DNA from 3 places in the Parabacteroides timonensis genome. Region 1 is predicted to be linked to each of the others. Evidence: riboswitches for the same ligand, from Rfam matches in the RefSeq annotation. Region 1 holds a riboswitch; each other region holds the start of a gene.
The links. Region 1 has a riboswitch for cobalamin ahead of BQ7394_RS24460 (TonB-dependent receptor plug domain-containing protein). Riboswitches for the same ligand answer to the same signal wherever they lie in the genome.
Positions count from the first base shown of each region.

Region 2: another riboswitch for cobalamin. It lies ahead of nrdD (anaerobic ribonucleoside-triphosphate reductase); the one in region 1 lies ahead of BQ7394_RS24460 (TonB-dependent receptor plug domain-containing protein).
Region 3: another riboswitch for cobalamin. It lies ahead of BQ7394_RS18625 (porin family protein); the one in region 1 lies ahead of BQ7394_RS24460 (TonB-dependent receptor plug domain-containing protein).

Region 1 covers NZ_LT669941.1:4,274,699-4,280,697, reverse strand. Annotated here, with positions in the region: gene BQ7394_RS24465 (TonB-dependent receptor) at 1-1,968, shown strand, start outside; cobalamin riboswitch at 2,041-2,239, shown strand; gene BQ7394_RS24460 (TonB-dependent receptor plug domain-containing protein) at 2,370-4,430, shown strand; gene BQ7394_RS24455 (sirohydrochlorin cobaltochelatase) at 4,457-5,611, shown strand; gene BQ7394_RS24450 (family 20 glycosylhydrolase) at 5,685-5,999, opposite strand, start outside.
Region 2 covers NZ_LT669941.1:1,369,666-1,375,664, reverse strand. Annotated here, with positions in the region: gene BQ7394_RS13260 (Gfo/Idh/MocA family protein) at 1-284, shown strand, start outside; gene nrdG (anaerobic ribonucleoside-triphosphate reductase activating protein) at 292-765, opposite strand; gene nrdD (anaerobic ribonucleoside-triphosphate reductase) at 749-2,842, opposite strand; cobalamin riboswitch at 2,965-3,174, opposite strand; gene BQ7394_RS13245 (phosphoglycerate kinase) at 3,340-4,611, opposite strand; gene BQ7394_RS13240 (COG1470 family protein) at 4,934-5,999, shown strand, end outside.
Region 3 covers NZ_LT669941.1:2,760,952-2,766,950, reverse strand. Annotated here, with positions in the region: gene BQ7394_RS25900 (DUF4922 domain-containing protein) at 1-643, shown strand, start outside; gene BQ7394_RS18640 (MFS transporter) at 640-1,923, shown strand; gene BQ7394_RS18635 (ATPase) at 1,944-2,777, shown strand; gene murQ (N-acetylmuramic acid 6-phosphate etherase) at 2,792-3,613, shown strand; cobalamin riboswitch at 3,655-3,852, shown strand; gene BQ7394_RS18625 (porin family protein) at 4,120-4,713, shown strand; gene priA (replication restart helicase PriA) at 4,783-5,999, shown strand, end outside.

The DNA.
Region 1 (5,999 bases):
AACCTGGGACAAGTCGTTATAACCGGTACGGGAACCCACCGCCGCATGACCAACTCTCCTGTCCCCATACAGGTGATCACAGCCAAAGACCTGGGAAATGCCAACGTAACCAACCTGGAAGATGCCCTGGTCAAACTGACTCCGAATGTAACAACCATGACAAACGGAATGGGAACGACACTGAGCCTGAACGGCATGAACGAAGACTATATGCTACTGCTGGAAAACGGTAAACGCCTGACCGGTGACGACCGTTATACACGTATCAATATCGCCAATATAAAGCGTATCGAAATCCTGAGCGGGGCAGCTTCCGCCCTTTACGGCAGCGATGCAATCGGCGGCGTTATCAATATTATTACAGATGATACCAAGAATGCGGTGAATGTATCCAACTACACCCATTATACCAGTAAAGGACGGTTCAGCGAAAATATAAATGCAGACGTAAATGCCGGTAAATTTTCATCTTATACTTCATACCAGCGCAGGGAAGCGGATAACTGGCAAGTGAATGATCTCGACGAAAACGGCTATAAAACAGGCCGCCCGATGTCTACCGGATTCCTCTCCGACAATATCAGCCAACGTTTTGCTTACAATGCAACCGACCGCTTATCTTTCTACGTACGTGGTAATTACTATGACTATAACACCCGCCGACCGGAAACAGCCACTTACTTTAAGAAAGGAAAGAAGAAAGATGAAAACGGCAACCCGATCTATGAAGAGACACAGGCTTATACCTATAACATGGCGCATGAAACCTACACCTATGGTGCCGGTGCCAAATATATGATCAACAAATCCGCTTACATCGATGCTGACTTCTTTGCCGACAATTACACCTCAAAATATGACTATTTCCTCAAAACCGGAGATTTCGAACGCGGCGATAAAGAAACCCGTAAAGAAACGACTTATTACGATGCAACCGTAAAAGGTATTTTCAAACCTAATACGTGGAATAAAGTATCCACAGGTATCGAGTATATCAATGAAAACTTCAGAAGCCAATCGGATAACATCAGCTTCAAGAGCATGTATACGATTGCACTTTTTGCACAGGATGAAATTACGATACTAAGAAACCTACAGGCCGTATTAGGCGTGCGCTATCTCTACAATGAGAATTTTAAAAACTATGCCACTCCAAATGTTGCCCTTATGTACAAACTCAAAGGATTTAATTTCCGGGCATCGTACGCAACAGGCTTCCGTTCGCCCACATTGTCCCAACTATACGCAACGGACGAATCGAAAACTTCAAGCCGTTATACGATTGGAAACCCCGACCTGAAACCGGAAAAGAGTAATTTCTTTTCACTGAACGGCGAATATACATGCTCACGTTTTTCAATATCGGCCACCGGATTCTACAACGATATTAAAGACATGATCGATTACCGCGTATTAAGCGATGAAGAGATTCACCAGATGGGACTGGATGAGCTTCATGAGAAATTCTCTACCATCCGTCAGCGCGACAATGTGAACCGGGCTAAAATCAAAGGGATCAGTGTAAACGCAAATATTTATGCAGGAGCCGGATTCACCGTAGGCGGAGGTTACATCTACACAGACAGCGAAGCTAAGACACTGGAACACGACAGCAAAACCGGAACTGATATTGTCGTAATTACTCCTGTCGATAAGAGCGTAAAGAATGCAGCCAATGTACATGCACGTTGGGATCATGACTGGAACAACTACCACCTGAATGTAAACCTGAGCGGACATATCCAGGGCGAACGCTATTCCAGCACATACGGCTACGCCCCGAAATACCAGCAATGGGATTTGAACACCCGCCACTCATTCAACCTAGACGCATTTATCCTGGAACCGGGAATCGGTATCGAAAACTTATTTAACAACCGCGACGACCGCCCCTGGAACAGTAATTTCTCCACGATAAACCCCGGACGGGCCGTTTACATTAGTCTGGCTGTGAAATTCAAAAAGTAAAACAGATAGAAATCAAAGACATAGATACTACATTTTTTTAGTAAAAGAATCATATAATAAAATAATGTAGTATCTTTGCACCCACGATTTAGTAATCAGTTTGTTTCGCAGACTGATTCAAGGGAATCCGGTGTAAATCCGGAGCTGTACCTGCAGCTGTAAATCCTCATTATGTTGGTTAGAAGTTCTAATGCCACTGTTTCAATAGTCGAAATGGGAAGGTTTCTAACCAGAGGAAAGCCAGAATACCTGCTAAATTTATTTTATAATAAACACCAAGCTTCCAGGTTCAGAAGTCTGTGTCCATTCGATTATACGTTTACCTACGTAAAAGCCCTTGCGACATTCCTTTTAAGAAGAGAAACTTGATGTTTTATTTATCAAACTAAATAAAACAGAATATGAAGTATCTGCTATTGGCTTTCATTCTACTATGTAGCATGCAATATGCCTATGCGCAAAGTATCCTGAGCAAAGACGGGAAAGAACTGACGGTACAATTAGATGAAGTAGTAATAACCGGAACCGGTACCGAACATTATCTGAAAGACGCTCCCGTACAGACAGAAGTCATTACCAGCAAAGCGCTGGAACAATATCAGGCTCGTAGCATGGAGGACCTTTTGGGAGGACTTTGCCCTTCATTAACCTTTCATGAAGGCGACATGGGCGGACATCTGCAAATGAATGGCCTGGATAATGACTATATCCTGATTCTAATAAACGGCAAACGTATGAACGGGGATGTGGGTGGACAAAGCGATCTCAACCGAATTAATATAGCCGATATCGAGAGAGTCGAAATCGTAAAAGGAGCCTCCTCTTCTTTATATGGTAGCGACGCTATCGCCGGTGTTATTAATATCATCACCAAAAGGAACAGGGAAAAAATCAACGTCACTAATACGACCCGCGTGGGAGAATATGGTGATATACGCCAAAGCAACACGGTCGGCATTCAAATAGGAAAACTGAACTCTACAACTTCTTTCAATTACAAACATACGGATGGTTGGAGAAACACGGATATGGAATGGGACCAGCACCAGTTGAAACCCGGCTCTGTCAGCAAAACTATCAACCGATCGGACAATTATACGATCAACGAATTTCTCTCCTATAAAGTAAATGATAAACTGGAACTGACCGCCGAAGGTTCGCATTACGAACGTTGGTTATATCGTACATTCGGAGCTTATAAGTATTATCCGTATAATTACTATTATCGCAATTATACATTGGCAGGTGGCGCAAAGTGGAAACTAGAAGGCAGGAATTATCTTACTTTCGATATCGATTATGGCAGGTTCGGATATTTTTACGATTACACCCATGATGCCTATACCGATTACTTTATAGATAATAAACGTGTCACCTTTTTTGCCGGTCAACGTCTCAAACAAAAGATACAGAAACAACTGACAGGACAAGCTAAAGGCGTTTTCTATTTCGGAGATTCACATACGCTTAACACTGGTTTGGAGTATTTGTGGGAGAATCTCGAATCGCCTCATCACATGGACAATCGTACTTCAGCATCCGTTTACACCTTATCGGCTTATGCACAGGATGAATGGACACTGGCGGACCGGTTTATCGTCACTGCCGGACTACGCGGTGTATATCATAAAGAATTCGCAGCAAGAGTGACTCCCAAAGTATCCGCCCTTTATAAATTGAACAATTTCAACCTGCGCGGTACATGGTCGCTCGGATTCAAAGCTCCAACCACTCAGGAACTTTATTACGATTATATCGGCACCATGATGGGAAAGCTGAAGGCCTATTATGGGAACAGCGATCTGAAACCGCAGACATCTCAATATGTATCACTTGGAGCAGAGTTTATTTCAGATAAGTTCCAGGCGAGTGTTACCGGATACTATAACAGTATCCATGATATGATCGCTTTGACAACAGTTCCCACTTCAGCAGAAAACAAGCTGCTGGAAGTAGAGGAAACAAAAAAATATAAGAACCTGTCGAAAGCCAGAGTGTATGGCGTGGATTTCTCATTTACATACAAGATAACAAAAGACCTCGCATTAGGAGGCGGATACAGTTATACTGATGCAAAAGCCCTTTATGTGGATGATGAATTTGACCCACGCTACATGCAATATATCCCCATAGATGCTACCTCTAATCACAATGCAACGCTCAACGCGACATGGGGACATACATGGAAACGCTATCGGTTAGGCGTTGGTCTTTACGGGAAATACCAATCCAAACGCTTTTATATGTCGGACGACAATGCGGACGGATATAATATCTGGAGGATCAACACAAGTCATTCGCTGTTGAAGGTCAAACATTGGGATTTGACAGGCAATGTGGGGGTTGATAATATTTTAAACTATATAGACACCACCCCGTTCGGACGCAATCACGGAACAACAAGTCCGGGACGTAATTTCTACCTGTCTATTACAGCCAAGTTCCATAATAGAAACAAGTAAATCAACATCTTTTAAAATTTATATTTATGAACAAATTTAAGTATTGCCTTATGGCTGCCGCCCTTATGACGGTAACAGCTGTCGGATTTACATCCTGCGGCGACGACGATGACGTAGAAAAAACAGACAATCCGGCAGAACCGGTAGTAAAAGCCGCAAAGACGAAAGATACGGCCATTTTACTTTGCTCTTTCGGAAGTACTTATCACGAAGCAACTCACGTTTATGATGAAACTGTCAAAGAATTCAAAGAAGCTTTTCCTGAAGCAGATGTTTATCTGTCTTTTTCATCAAACACTTGTATCGGACGACTGGAAGCTACACGCGATGAAGCTTACTATCATATAGACCAATGGCTGAATGCCTTTGCTGAAGCTGGTTACACGAGAGTTGCCGTACAGTCGTTACACGTTATTCCGGGTGAAGAATATCTTTCTGTTATGAATACTACTGTAAAGAAAAACTTCATGATCCGTGATTATCCAAGTGTAAATGTATTGAAAGGTGCAAACCTGTTAGCTGAAGATGAGGATACAGAAGCTGTTGCAGAAGCTTTGTATAGTCATTACAAAACATCATTGGCTGACAAGCATAATATCTTGTTGCTGATGGGTCACGGAAACCCGAACGACAGCTATAATGCCAACCAGAAATATGCCGATATCGAAGTTGCCATGCAAGCAAAAACAAGCAGCAAAAATGTATTTGTAGGTACTGTGGATTATGGTAAAATGTTATTCTGGCCGTTAAATGAAAAGACAGAGCAACCTCTGGATACTCCTAATCCTGAATGTATTTATTCAAAACTGATGGATTACTGCAAAACAAATAATCTGGAACCGAAAGACATCAATGTATTCCTGGCTCCGTTCATGTCTATTGCCGGTGACCATGCTCACAATGACCTATGGGGTCTGGAAGACGGAGATGACGCTAGTCTGGCTACTCCGCAATCAGATAATTGCTGGCGTCTGAAATTACAATATCTGGGATTCAATATCGACCAGACAGAAACTCACCCTGCCGATCAGACAGATGCAGACCATGGTATTGAAAGCGGATGTAAAATCAAAGCTTTAGGAGACTATCCTGAAATCCGTAAGATCTGGTTAAACCACCTGAAGGAAAACTGGAACGATGCTGATGCATGGGAAAACGGTGAAGGTTATCAACCGGAATAAAGATAAAAAGAAAAGCAGGAACAATCATCCTGCTTTTCTTTTTTATAATAACATATATATGCTCTTCTGTTCTTTACTTGCAATAATTCAATACCTCTACATTCTTAATCGTACTTTTGAAATCGCCGGCCTTCTCTAACGGGAAAACCAGTGTCCGTACATAACTCATAGAGTCTTTTCCGCCATTAAAGAAACGTTTCTGAATATTCAATTCTTCTTTCAGGTCTCCGTTAATATACAAACGTGTAGCTTTTTCATCACCACTGATCGCTACGGATGCTTCCTCTTCGGGATAAAACTGATAATTAAATGTATTCAGATAACCGTCACGGGCAAAACCTAATTTACCGCTGACAGGATCAGACAAATAAAATACGGCATCGGGAGA
Region 2 (5,999 bases), 2.9 Mb from region 1:
CGAAAGGACGAAAAGATATGCATATTTATGGTACTAAAGGATATATTTATCAGGACACACCGACTTCCATGCGTATTTACACCGATCGGAAAGAGACGACGGTACAACCTCCTGCATTGGAAGTTCCTTATAATGATTCTTTCTATTATCTAAAAGCGGCTGTTCGTAAAGAAATACAGGTTGCTCCCACCGATTTGTCTTCGCTGGAGAACAACCTGGTTGTAGTAGAGATTCTTGAATCTGCCATAAAGAGTGCCAAAAGCGGTAAACCGGTCCGGTTCTAACTGTCTGTCATTTCGCTGTAGAAAAGAACCGGTAGGTGATGTCTTTCATCATCCCGTTCTCGATACGGTAGAAACGTTGGTTTGTTGTGGGGGATTTCAATCCGCCCAAATGCTCGATATAGGGACCTAGTTTGATGTATTCAAAGAATTTCAGGTCGATAGCCGGGGATAGCTCGGGTTTTCCCGAATACCATCCGACTTTTACCGGAGTAACAGTCTGATGATGCAGATATTCCGCTAATTGTTTGATATCTGCAGGTGAAGCATCTCCACCCATGAAGCAGACACAGGTAATGGCCTTTCCGTACTTCTTGAGAAGTGCGGAAAGGTTTTCTTCTGTCAAAGGCTCGCCGATATCTTTCAGTAAATAGGGGCTATGGCAACCTTTGCACCGGTTGGGACAGTTAGATATGTTGATCGCCAACGTTATTTCGTCCGGTACTTCCTGAAAGACTATATCGTAATCAGTGTAACGTAGCATAATGTCTGATATGAGCTTCCTTCTGCCGAGGTTGTGAGAAATTGCTGATACGTTTCATATAACCGATAACGCGGGTCAGATAATCCACATTTTGACTGTGGCATTTGGGACATTCTTTTAAATAGCGTTTGTCGATATGGTTACAATCGTTACAAACGGTATTAGGTATGTTGAATGTAAAATAATTACACCCCTCTATAGCTGAGACACGCAGTAACTGACGGTATTGTTCTTTGCTCAGATGCTCTTCCAGGTTCATGTGGAGTGCCGAGCCACCGGTCAGATGTTCGATATAACGTCGGCCGTGGATGCGGAATTTGTCGACAACGTTGAGTGTCGTATCTTCCACGATATAGAAATAGCTGTTATAGCAATCGCGGAATGTCTGATAACCTGCTTCTTTATCCCATTTGGCATGTTTTACTCCTACATTTTCAGCAGGGATCATTTCGCAGTTGAACAATACTTCCTTACTACGGTACTTTTTGTTGTACTTCTCTACCATGCCGAGTATTTCCTGTACAAATGCTTCATATTTGGGATTGTCGTTGATTTCGATTCCCATAAACTGGGCGGCTTCAACCAATCCGTTCACCCCGATTGTAAGATACTGGCGATTCATATTGATATAACCGGCATCGAACAGAGGCAACATACCTTTGGCCTGTAATTGTTTCAGGTTCTCATTGTAGGCCAACTGGACTTTATGCACCAGGTCGATCACTTCTTCCAGGAAGAACGGATAAAGTATACCGGACTTCACGGCATGCTGGATACAACGGTTCAGGTTGATTGTCAATACACTTTTAGAACCGGTAGATACACCTCCGGCTCCCAGTGTATAACTGAAACCGTTGTCCTGTATTTCGTTGCGCAAACGGCAGCAACTACTTAACGAATCGGCATTATCGCTCATGTAGGTAAAGAAAGAATGTCCTTCGGCATACATCTCGGCTGTAAAATCACCGTATTCCTTATCGAGTACATCTCCGTCTTTTGACAGGAGTGCCATTGTTTCAACAGGAAAAGTCAGAATATTACGGGTACGTTCTTTGTTGAACCATTTCATGAACCGCTTTTGCAGCCAGTTTAACGAATCCCAATCGGGTTTGCTGCCGTCAGGGAATACAAAATTCTCGAAAAGGCTGTTGAAATAATACTTGTCATAATAGGCGATGTTCCAAAAGACAGCCTGGAAGTTTCTGGCTCCGGTAGGCTGGTTGATGGAATAGACTATTTGTTCGAAACAGTCTGTAATCATTTTGTCTATCGTTCGTTGCTTACTGGACAAGTCTACCACATCGTCGGCATGTCGGTAATAATCCTTTCCATATTCCAATCCGACAAAATAATTCATATACATCAGAAACTCGGGAGTCGCACACGCACCGCTCAACATACTTGAAACGATGAATACCATATTGATGAAACCGCCACAGAAAGATTTCAGGTTGGTTGGGGCGGTAGAGTTACCTCCGACAGAAGCTGTACCGCTTATCAGCCAGGGATACATTGTTATACTGGCACAATAGTTGGCAAGGTTTGTTTCATCATTCTTATAAATGAAATGGTGATTCAACAGTTCCAGATAACGGTCCGATACTTCTTTGCCGTACATATCTTTTAGCCGGTCTGTTAGCAGCCGGCGGTTCAGGCGGATAAAGTTTGATTTCGGTAATTCACCTATCAGGGTCGCGATATTTTTATTCTCCACATTGGCATTAGCATCATATTTACTTCCGGTAGCCGGATTGGATGCATCGCAATAATCCAATAGAAAGCGTAGTTTATCCCTTACTTCCCGATCTTCCAGATGTTTCTGCCGGTATAGCATATATGACTTAGCTACCGCATAATAATGCTCTGCCATCAAGGCAACTTCCACCTGGTTCTGAATATCTTCCACACTTGTCCCTTCGCTGACACTGATGCGGCTGAGGATATTGGTTATTACTTCCTGGGTAGCAAAACTTCCTACCGACAAAAATGCTTTAGCTATCGCATTCTTGATTTTGTCAAGTGAGAATACTTCTTTTTTACCATCTCTCTTGACAATAAAAATCTCCGTGCTGATCATACTTTTTATTTAAGATTAAACAATACTTCTGTTCATGCAGTTCCGCAATGATTCCCGGAGATAAAGTGATAAATGGATCTTATAAGGATTCATACCACTGCTTTTCACCCGAAAGCGCTGGATTCTGTCTGATTGAAATGGCAGGTCTTCTGACTTGTTTCAGTAGTAACACCTTCCCGGCCTTGAGACCAGTGGTATATGACAGTTACTACATTTCTCCTTTGCAGGAGCAAAACTTACAGCTACGGGGATAGTTCCTGATTTTCACAGGATTCCCTTTTAATCTTTCTCACTGAAATGTGATTCGGAAACCATTGTCGATAACAAAGATATGAATTAATTCAATATTGCAAGGAGGCATATATGGTTACGTTATTCATCCGTAATACATCCCAGATGGGATATTATGAGGCAGTGATTATAAAACAAGAAACCCCGGTGAAATCACTTCACCGGGGTTTTATATTTAATTAGGATATTATAAACAATATCTGAAATTATTTGTACGGTTCGCCTTTAACAGCTGCGATACCCGGCAGAACTTTGCCTTCGATAGCTTCCAGCAAAGCACCACCACCTGTAGATACATAAGATACTTCGCTTGCAATACCGAACTTGTTAACGCAAGCAACAGAGTCGCCACCACCAACAAGAGAGAATGCACCGTTCTTAGTAGCTTCAACGATAGCGTTACCTACTGCACGAGAACCGTCAGTGAAGTTTTCGAATTCGAATACGCCTGTAGGACCGTTCCAAAGGATAGTCTTAGATTTCTTGATAACGTCAGCGTAGATTTCGATAGTCTTAGGACCGATGTCAAGACCTTCCCATCCGTCAGGAATTTCGTTAACGTTAGCAAATTTAGTATTTGCGTCGTTGCTGAAAGCATCAGCGATCTTAGCGTCGACAGCCAATACCAGGTTTACACCTTTTTCTTTTGCTTTCTTCATCAGGTCGAGAGCCAGATCCAGTTTGTCATCTTCGCAGATAGAGTTACCGATCTTGCCGCCCATAGCCTTAGTGAAAGTATAAGTCATACCACCTGTTACGATCAGGTTATCTACTTTGTTCAGCAGGTTTTCGATGATTTCGATTTTAGAAGAAACTTTAGAACCACCCATGATAGCGGTAAACGGACGAGCGATGTCGTTCATTACTTTTTCTACAGCTTTTACTTCTTTTTCCATCAGGTAACCGAACATTTTGTGGTCAGCATCGAAGTAATCAGCGATCAGCGCCGTAGAAGCGTGAGCACGGTGAGCAGTACCGAATGCATCGTTTACATAGCAGTCTGCATAAGAAGCCAATCTCTTAGTGAATTCTTTCTGGCTTTCTTTTACTGCTTTTTTAGCAGCTTTCTTTTCGTCGTCTGTTGCATCTTCAGCCAAACCTCTGGGTTTACCTTCTTCTTCTGCATAGAAACGAAGGTTTTCCAGCAATAAAGCTTCGCCCGGTTGCAGAGCAGCAGCTTTAGCACCAGCTTCTTCACCAATACAGTCGTTAGCAAACTGAACTTCTACGCCCAGTAATTCAGATACACGACCCAAAATATGTTTCAGTGAAAATTTATCAGTAACGCCTTTCGGACGACCCAGGTGAGAACCTATGATTACACTGCCACCGTCTGCCAGGATCTTCTTAAGAGTAGGAAGAGCGGCACGAATACGGGTGTCGTCTGTGATGTTGAAGTTTTCGTCCAATGGAACGTTGAAGTCAACTCTTACAAATGCCTTTTTGCCGGCAAAATTGAAATTGTCAATTGATTGCATAACTCTTGTATTTAAATTTCTGTATAAAATGTCTTTCTTAGCGCTCGCAAACTTACACAAAAATATTTTATTTCAATGTTACATTTGCAGAATAATTCGGTCTGTTTAGCATACAAATGGCTTCTTTTAGGGTTGTCTATATATAATGTATAGGAAAGGTTCGTTTGTTATCGCATCCATAACAGAGCTTTAACGGATTAGGAAAGGAAATGCTTGTACGATAGTTTTTTTTTAATTCTTTTAAAAGTATCTAATACTCTCTGTCTATATATTTGCCTCCGGCTAATAAGTAATCATTTTTGTATACTCTATAAAAATCATTATGAAAATGCAAATTAACTGTTTAAACCTATTATTTGTACTGTTATTGGGGATAATCCCTTGTAGTAAAGTCCACGCTGATGATTCTGAAAAGAGCGTGATGTTGTACACTCCCTACACAAAGATAGCGGTTCCGCCGGGGGAGTCGATCGATTACAGTATTGACGTCATTAACAAAAGTGACGAAGTGAAAAATGCAACTATCTCTGTCGAGGGAATGCCTCGGGGATGGAGTTATGAAGTAAAGTCCGGGGGATATTCGATCAGCCAGCTTTCGGTCCTTCCGGATGAGAAGAAGAATTTTTCCCTGAAGGTGGAAGTGCCGGTGAAAGTGAATAAGGGAACTTATAATTTTACGGTTTCGGCTGATGGCATGGCAAAACTTCCGCTTACTATTACCGTTTCCAAGCAGGGAACTTATCAGACAGACTTCACAACTACCCAGCCAAATATGGAAGGTAATTCCAAATCTACTTTTACCTTTAATGCAACGATCAAGAATCGTACTGCGGAACAACAACTTTATGCCCTGACGGCTGAAGTGGAAAGAGGTTGGAATGTGGTGTTTAAGCCTAATTATAAGCAGGCGACATCTGCACAGGTAGAACCGAACGCGACTCAAAATATAACGATCGATGTCAATCCGCCGGCAAATGTAGCAGCAGGAACTTATAAAATCCCCGTTCATGCATCGACTGGTTCTACTTCTGCTGATCTGGAACTGGAAGTAGTCATCACCGGTTCCTATGAAATGGAATTGACGACACCGAGGGGATTGCTTAGTTCGGATATAACGGCTGGCGATACCAAGCGGATAGATCTGGTAGTAAAGAATAACGGTTCCGGTGAGTTGAAAGATGTAACATTTTCAGCAAGTAAACCGGTAGACTGGGAAGTCTCTTTCGATCCTGCCAAGGTCGTAAAACTGGGGGCAGGGCAGAGTACAAATGTGGTGGCTATCGTAAAGGCTTCCAAAAAGGCGCTTCCGGGCGATTATGTTACAAAAATGGAAGCAAAGACGCCGGAAGTTAATGCTACTGCAGATTTCCGTATCTCCGTAAAGACCC
Region 3 (5,999 bases), 1.5 Mb from region 1:
CGAACATCTGACCATCCCGCTTCGGGCACATCTGGAACAACGTATCTCTTCCCGTTATAAAGATATGTTGTTGTTGGCTGAAGCCCTGACAGATTTCATCATTTTTTATAACGGCCCGAAATGCGGAGCATCAGCTCCCGATCATATGCATTTTCAGGCAGGAAATAAAGGCTTCCTGCCGCTCGAGACAAACTGGCGGAAAGTCCGGAAAGAGGTGGTGTTTTCTTCCGGACAGGCAACCTTATTTGCTTTAAGGGATTTCCTGCAACCGATGTTCGTTCTCGTGTCTGCAGATAAGGAAGACGCTGTCGTTCTTTTCAACCACCTGTACTCTTTGCTACCGATCAGGACGGAGGAGTACGAACCTATGATGAACGTATTGGTCTGGACGGAAGCCGGACAATGGATCACCTGTGTTTATCCGCGAAAGAAACTGCATCCTGCCTGCTATTATGTCGAAGGGGATGCCAATATATTGATCAGTCCGGCAACGGTCGAAATGGCCGGTGTTTTTATCACTCCACTGGAAAAAGATTTCCGTAAAGTGACCTCCGGAGACCTGCAACAAATTATAAGTGAAACTTGCCTCTCCGCGGAGGAGATGGATCAGTTAATCAGTAAATCTAAATCATACTCCTTATGAAAACAAAACGAACATCCCCCTGGTGTTGGATACCCTCGCTTTATTTTGCAGAGGCATTGCCTTATGTTGCTGTGATGACAATCTCCGTTATCATGTATAAACGGCTGGGGATCAGTAATACCGATATAGCCCTGTACACCAGTTGGCTGTATCTCCCCTGGGTAATCAAACCTTTCTGGAGTCCGTTTGTCGATCTGTTGAAAACGAAACGCTGGTGGGTTGTCACCATGCAGTTCCTGATAGGAGCAGGATTGGCCGGTATCGCTTTTACTATCCCGATGGATCATTTCTTTCAGGTGACCCTGGCCGTTTTCTGGCTGGTGGCTTTCAGTTCGGCTACACACGATATTGCAGCGGACGGTTTTTATATGCTGGCACTCGACTCGCACGATCAGGCTTTCTATGTCGGGATACGAAGTACCTTTTATCGTATTGCAACCATTGCCGGACAAGGATTACTTGTGATGCTGGCCGGAGCTTTGGAGGACAGCACCGGAAAGATTCCGTTCGCTTGGTCGATCACTTTCCTGATCCTGGCCGGACTATTTATCGGTCTCTGCCTGTATCATAAGTATATTTTGCCGGTTCCGAAGTCCGATAAAGCGGCTGTAACAGTTACTGCTTCTACCATATTTAAAGAATTCTTTGCTACATTTGTCTCGTTTTTCAGGAAGAAACAGGCATTGGTCGCTATACTGTTCATGCTATTCTATCGTTTTCCCGAGGCACAACTGGTCAAGCTGGTAACACCTTTCCTGATCGATCCGCGCGAAGTGGGTGGTTTGGGACTTACTACTTCTGAGATCGGCCTGGTGTATGGTACAATCGGTATTATAGGCCTGACGCTGGGAGGTATTATCGGGGGAATCGTGGCGGCGCATGGCGGATTAAAGAAATGGCTTTGGCCGATGGCGCTGGCAATCACATTGCCTGATCTGGTTTTTATCTACCTGAGTAGTGCACTTCCTGAAAGCCTGCTGGTCATTAATGTATGTGTGTTTGTTGAACAGTTCGGTTACGGATTTGGTTTTACTGCCTATATGTTGTACCTGATCTATTTCTCCGATGGTGAACATAAAACGGCTCATTATGCGATATGTACCGCTTTTATGGCATTGGGGATGATGCTTCCGGGAATGATTGCCGGGTGGTTGCAGGAGGAACTGGGATATGTGAACTTCTTCTGGTGGGTGATGGGATGTTGCCTGATCACACTGGCTGTAACTGCTTTCCTTAAGATAGATCCGGCATTCGGTAAAAAAGACAGAACGATCGATTAATTAAGTAATAAAACGGAAATATGATACTAATAGCCGACAGTGGTTCCACCAAGACAGATTGGTGTGTAATAGAAAGAGGAAAACCTGCCCTTCGTTTTCAAACGCGAGGTATGAATCCTTTCTTTCAGACGGAGGAGGAGATAGGGAAGGAGATTGAAACCGGATTACTGCCTGCATTAAAAGACCTTATACCTTCCGCTGTCTATTTTTACGGGGCGGGTTGTGCTTTCCCTGAAAAGAATGAAATGATACGTCGGTCTGTTAACCGGTATCTGTCTGTACCTGTTGAGGTAGGGAGTGATCTCTTGGCTGCTGCCCGTGCTTTATGTGGCGACGAGCCGGGGATAGCTTGTATTCTGGGAACCGGTTCGAACTCCTGTTATTACGATGGTAAAGAGATTATAAAGAACGTTTCTCCCCTGGGATTTATTCTGGGAGATGAGGGAAGCGGTGCTGTATTGGGTAAGCTATTGATTGGGGATGTCTTGAAAAACCAACTACCTCCGGCCCTTAAAGAGCAGTTTCTTACACAATATGGGTTGACTCCGGCATCGATTATGGACAAGGTTTACCGGCAACCTTTCCCTAACCGTTTTCTGGCCGGCCTTTCCCCTTTTATACGGGAGCATTTGGATGAACCTGCCATTTGGGAACTGGTCACCCGTAGCTTTCTGGCATTTTTTACCCGAAACGTGAAGCAGTATGATTGTTTTGAATTACCTGTCCACCTGGTCGGTTCAGTCGCCTGGTATTATCAGGATATACTGAAAGATATTGCTTTTGATTTGGGTCTCCATCTTGGAGCGATTGCGCAAAGTCCGATGGAGGGATTGATTGCGTATCATGGTAAGTAAACTTATATTTGATTATGTCATTTACTAAAATAACAGAACAAGATTCATTATATAATGACCTGGAAGAGAAATCTGTTCGGGAGTTGTTGGAAGATATAAACACAGAAGACCAGAAGGTCGCATTGGCAGTGCAAAAAACAATCCCCCAGATAGAGAAACTGGTAGATCAGATCGTTCCCCGGATGAAACAGGGAGGGCGTATCTTTTATCTGGGGGCCGGAACAAGCGGTCGGCTGGGAGTGCTCGATGCTTCTGAAATACCTCCTACTTTCGGAATGCCCCCTACTTTGGTGATCGGTCTGATTGCCGGTGGCGATACAGCTCTTCGCAATCCGGTAGAGAATGCGGAAGATGACATGGAGCGTGGTTGGGAGGAATTGCAGGAGCATCAGGTCACGACCAAAGATACGGTGATCGGTATTGCTGCATCCGGTGCGACCCCTTATGTGATTGGAGCTTTGCGTAAAGCCCGTGAGCAGGGGATACTGACAGCCTCTATCTCTAGTAATCCGGATTCACCCATGGCTGCTCAGGCCGATGTGGCGATCGAAATGATTGTCGGTCCGGAATTTGTAACCGGTAGTTCGCGTATGAAGTCCGGTACGGGACAAAAGATGATTCTGAATATGATTTCAACATCTGTTATGATCCGGTTGGGGCGTGTAAAAGGCAACCGGATGATCAATATGCAATTGACTAATCAGAAACTGGTCGACCGCGGAACGCGGATGGTGGCAGAGGAGTTGGGACTGAGTTATGGCCAGTCGCAGCGACTCCTTCTCATGTATGGATCGGTAAAGGCTGCCGTTGATGAATATCGAAAACATAATATTTGATATTTTTCATCAACTGATGGAGAACGAAACGAAAATATCTCTATATTTGCGATGTGCATTGTTCCGGACCTGTATCCGCAGGAAAGGATTAAAAGGGAATCGGGTGTAAATCCCGGACAGTCCCGCTGCTGTAAGCTTCATAACGGATTGGGCAACACTAGTGCCACTGTTCTTTTTTGAATGGGAAGGCGCTCAAACCGGAAGTAAGTCAGAAGACCTGCAAGGCATGTTATTTCGACGGCTTCGAGGAAAGGCCGGAAGAGAACAGGGGGCAGCTTGTCGTCTCCACTATTCTTACTCCCGTTTCCCCTCTAGCTGTCTGAACGTTTTTGTTTTTAATTATTTTGCCATAATAATTAGGAAAAGAGGCATGGATCGGTTTGCGGGATGAGCTCCGTAATCGGTGCATGCTTTCCTTTTTATGAATGAACAGGATGATAGGAATACTTGTTTATTATAGGAAAAGTGCGTTTATTTGCAAACATAATTAATTAACAACAGGCAATATGAAGAAGGTTACAGGTTTAGTTTTGGTTATTTTGATGGTATTCATAGCCGTGCCGGCTAAGTCACAACTGAAGTTCGGATTAAAAGGAGGAGTAAACATATCGTCCGTTCATCTGAATTCTGATATATTGAAAGCGGATAATGTGACAGGGTTCCAGATCGGTCCGATGATCGAGACAACAATTCCACTGGTAGGTATCGGACTGGATGCGGCGATCCTTTATTCTCAGAAAGGACTGGAACTGAAAGCGAAAGGTACTGAAAAGACCAGTATAAAAACGGATTATCTCGATGTACCGGTCAATTTGAAATGGAAATTCGGTATTCCTCTTGTTAAAGCTTATCTGTCGGCCGGACCCTATATCGGTTTCCGTGTCGGAGGAGATAAAATCTGGAATGTTTTGGGCGAACAGATGAAAACAAAAAACTTCAGTGCAGGACTAAACTTCGGTGTAGGGGCTGAATTGATAAGCCATTTACAGGTAGGGATAAATTACGGATTGGGATTGACTGACAATTACAGTGCAGACAAACTGGATTTGGGAGGTGCTAAGAACCGTGGATGGTCTATAACAGCTGCAGTTTTGTTTTGATAACAGATAAAAGATATGCAGGGCCGGACTTTAACAGTCCGGCCTTTTTTGTTACTTTTGACCTCGTAAATGAAATACGCAGATGTCATATTACCCCTTCCGTTAGAGAATAGCTATACTTATAGTATTCCTTCCGATCTGGAAACTGCTGTCATTCCCGGTTGTCGGGTGATTGTCCATTTCGGTAAGAAGCGCTATTATACGGCGATTGTAATGGATGTGCATGAACGCAGGCCTGATACGGATTTTGAAACGAAAGAAATTTATGCCTTGTTGGATGCGACTCCCGTACTGCGCCGTCCGCAACTCCGTTTCTGGAAATGGATCTCATCCTACTATATGTGTAAACTGGGGGATGTATATAAAGCAGCCTTGCCTTCCGGTTTGAAACTGGAAAGTGAAACGGCTGTCACCTATAATCCCGACTTTGAGGCAGATGCCCCTTTGAGGCCGAATGAACAGTCGGTACTGGACGCTTTTACCGGTGTCCTGAAACTGACCGTGTCGGAACTGGAGAAAAAGACAGGGCTCCGTAATGTAGTTCCTGTAGTTGCTTCCCTGATGGCCCGTGGAGCGGTAGTGGTGAGTGAGGAAATGAAACGGGGATTTGTCCCGAAGATGCAAACCTTTATTCGCTTATCGGAAGAATATGCTACTGAAGAACGGTTACAGGCGGTATTTACAGATTTTAAGCGGGCGAAGAAACAGGAACTTTTATTAGTTTGCTATCTGGATCTGAGTCATGCCTTGAATCCGGCGTTGGTTCAGGAAGTCTCTAAGAAGGAGTTGTTGGAACGTAGTGGTTGCTCTTCCACGATCTTGGATGGACTCTTGAAGCGTGGTGTTCTGGTAAGTTATGAAAAAGAAGTGGGGCGTTTACAGGTTCCGGTCTGCCGTCTGCAACCTCTCAGCCCGTTAAGTCCGGCACAAGAGAAGGCTTATAGTGAAATACATGACGTCTTTACTTCAAAGGAAGTTTGCCTGCTTCATGGAGTTACTTCGAGTGGCAAGACGGAAATCTATGTCCGGCTGATCGATGAGGTATTGAAGATGGGACGGCAGGTGCTCTACATGCTGCCTGAAATAGCTATCACGACACAGATAACCGAACGGTTGGCAAAATTGTTCGGCGATAAACTGTTGGTATATCATTCTAAATTCTCGGATAACGAACGGGTAGAGGTTTGGAATAAATTATTGTATGGGAATGGTCCTATGCTGGTATTGGGAGTACGCTCTTCACTCTTCCTTCCGTTTAAGGATCTGGGATTGATTGTCGTAGATGA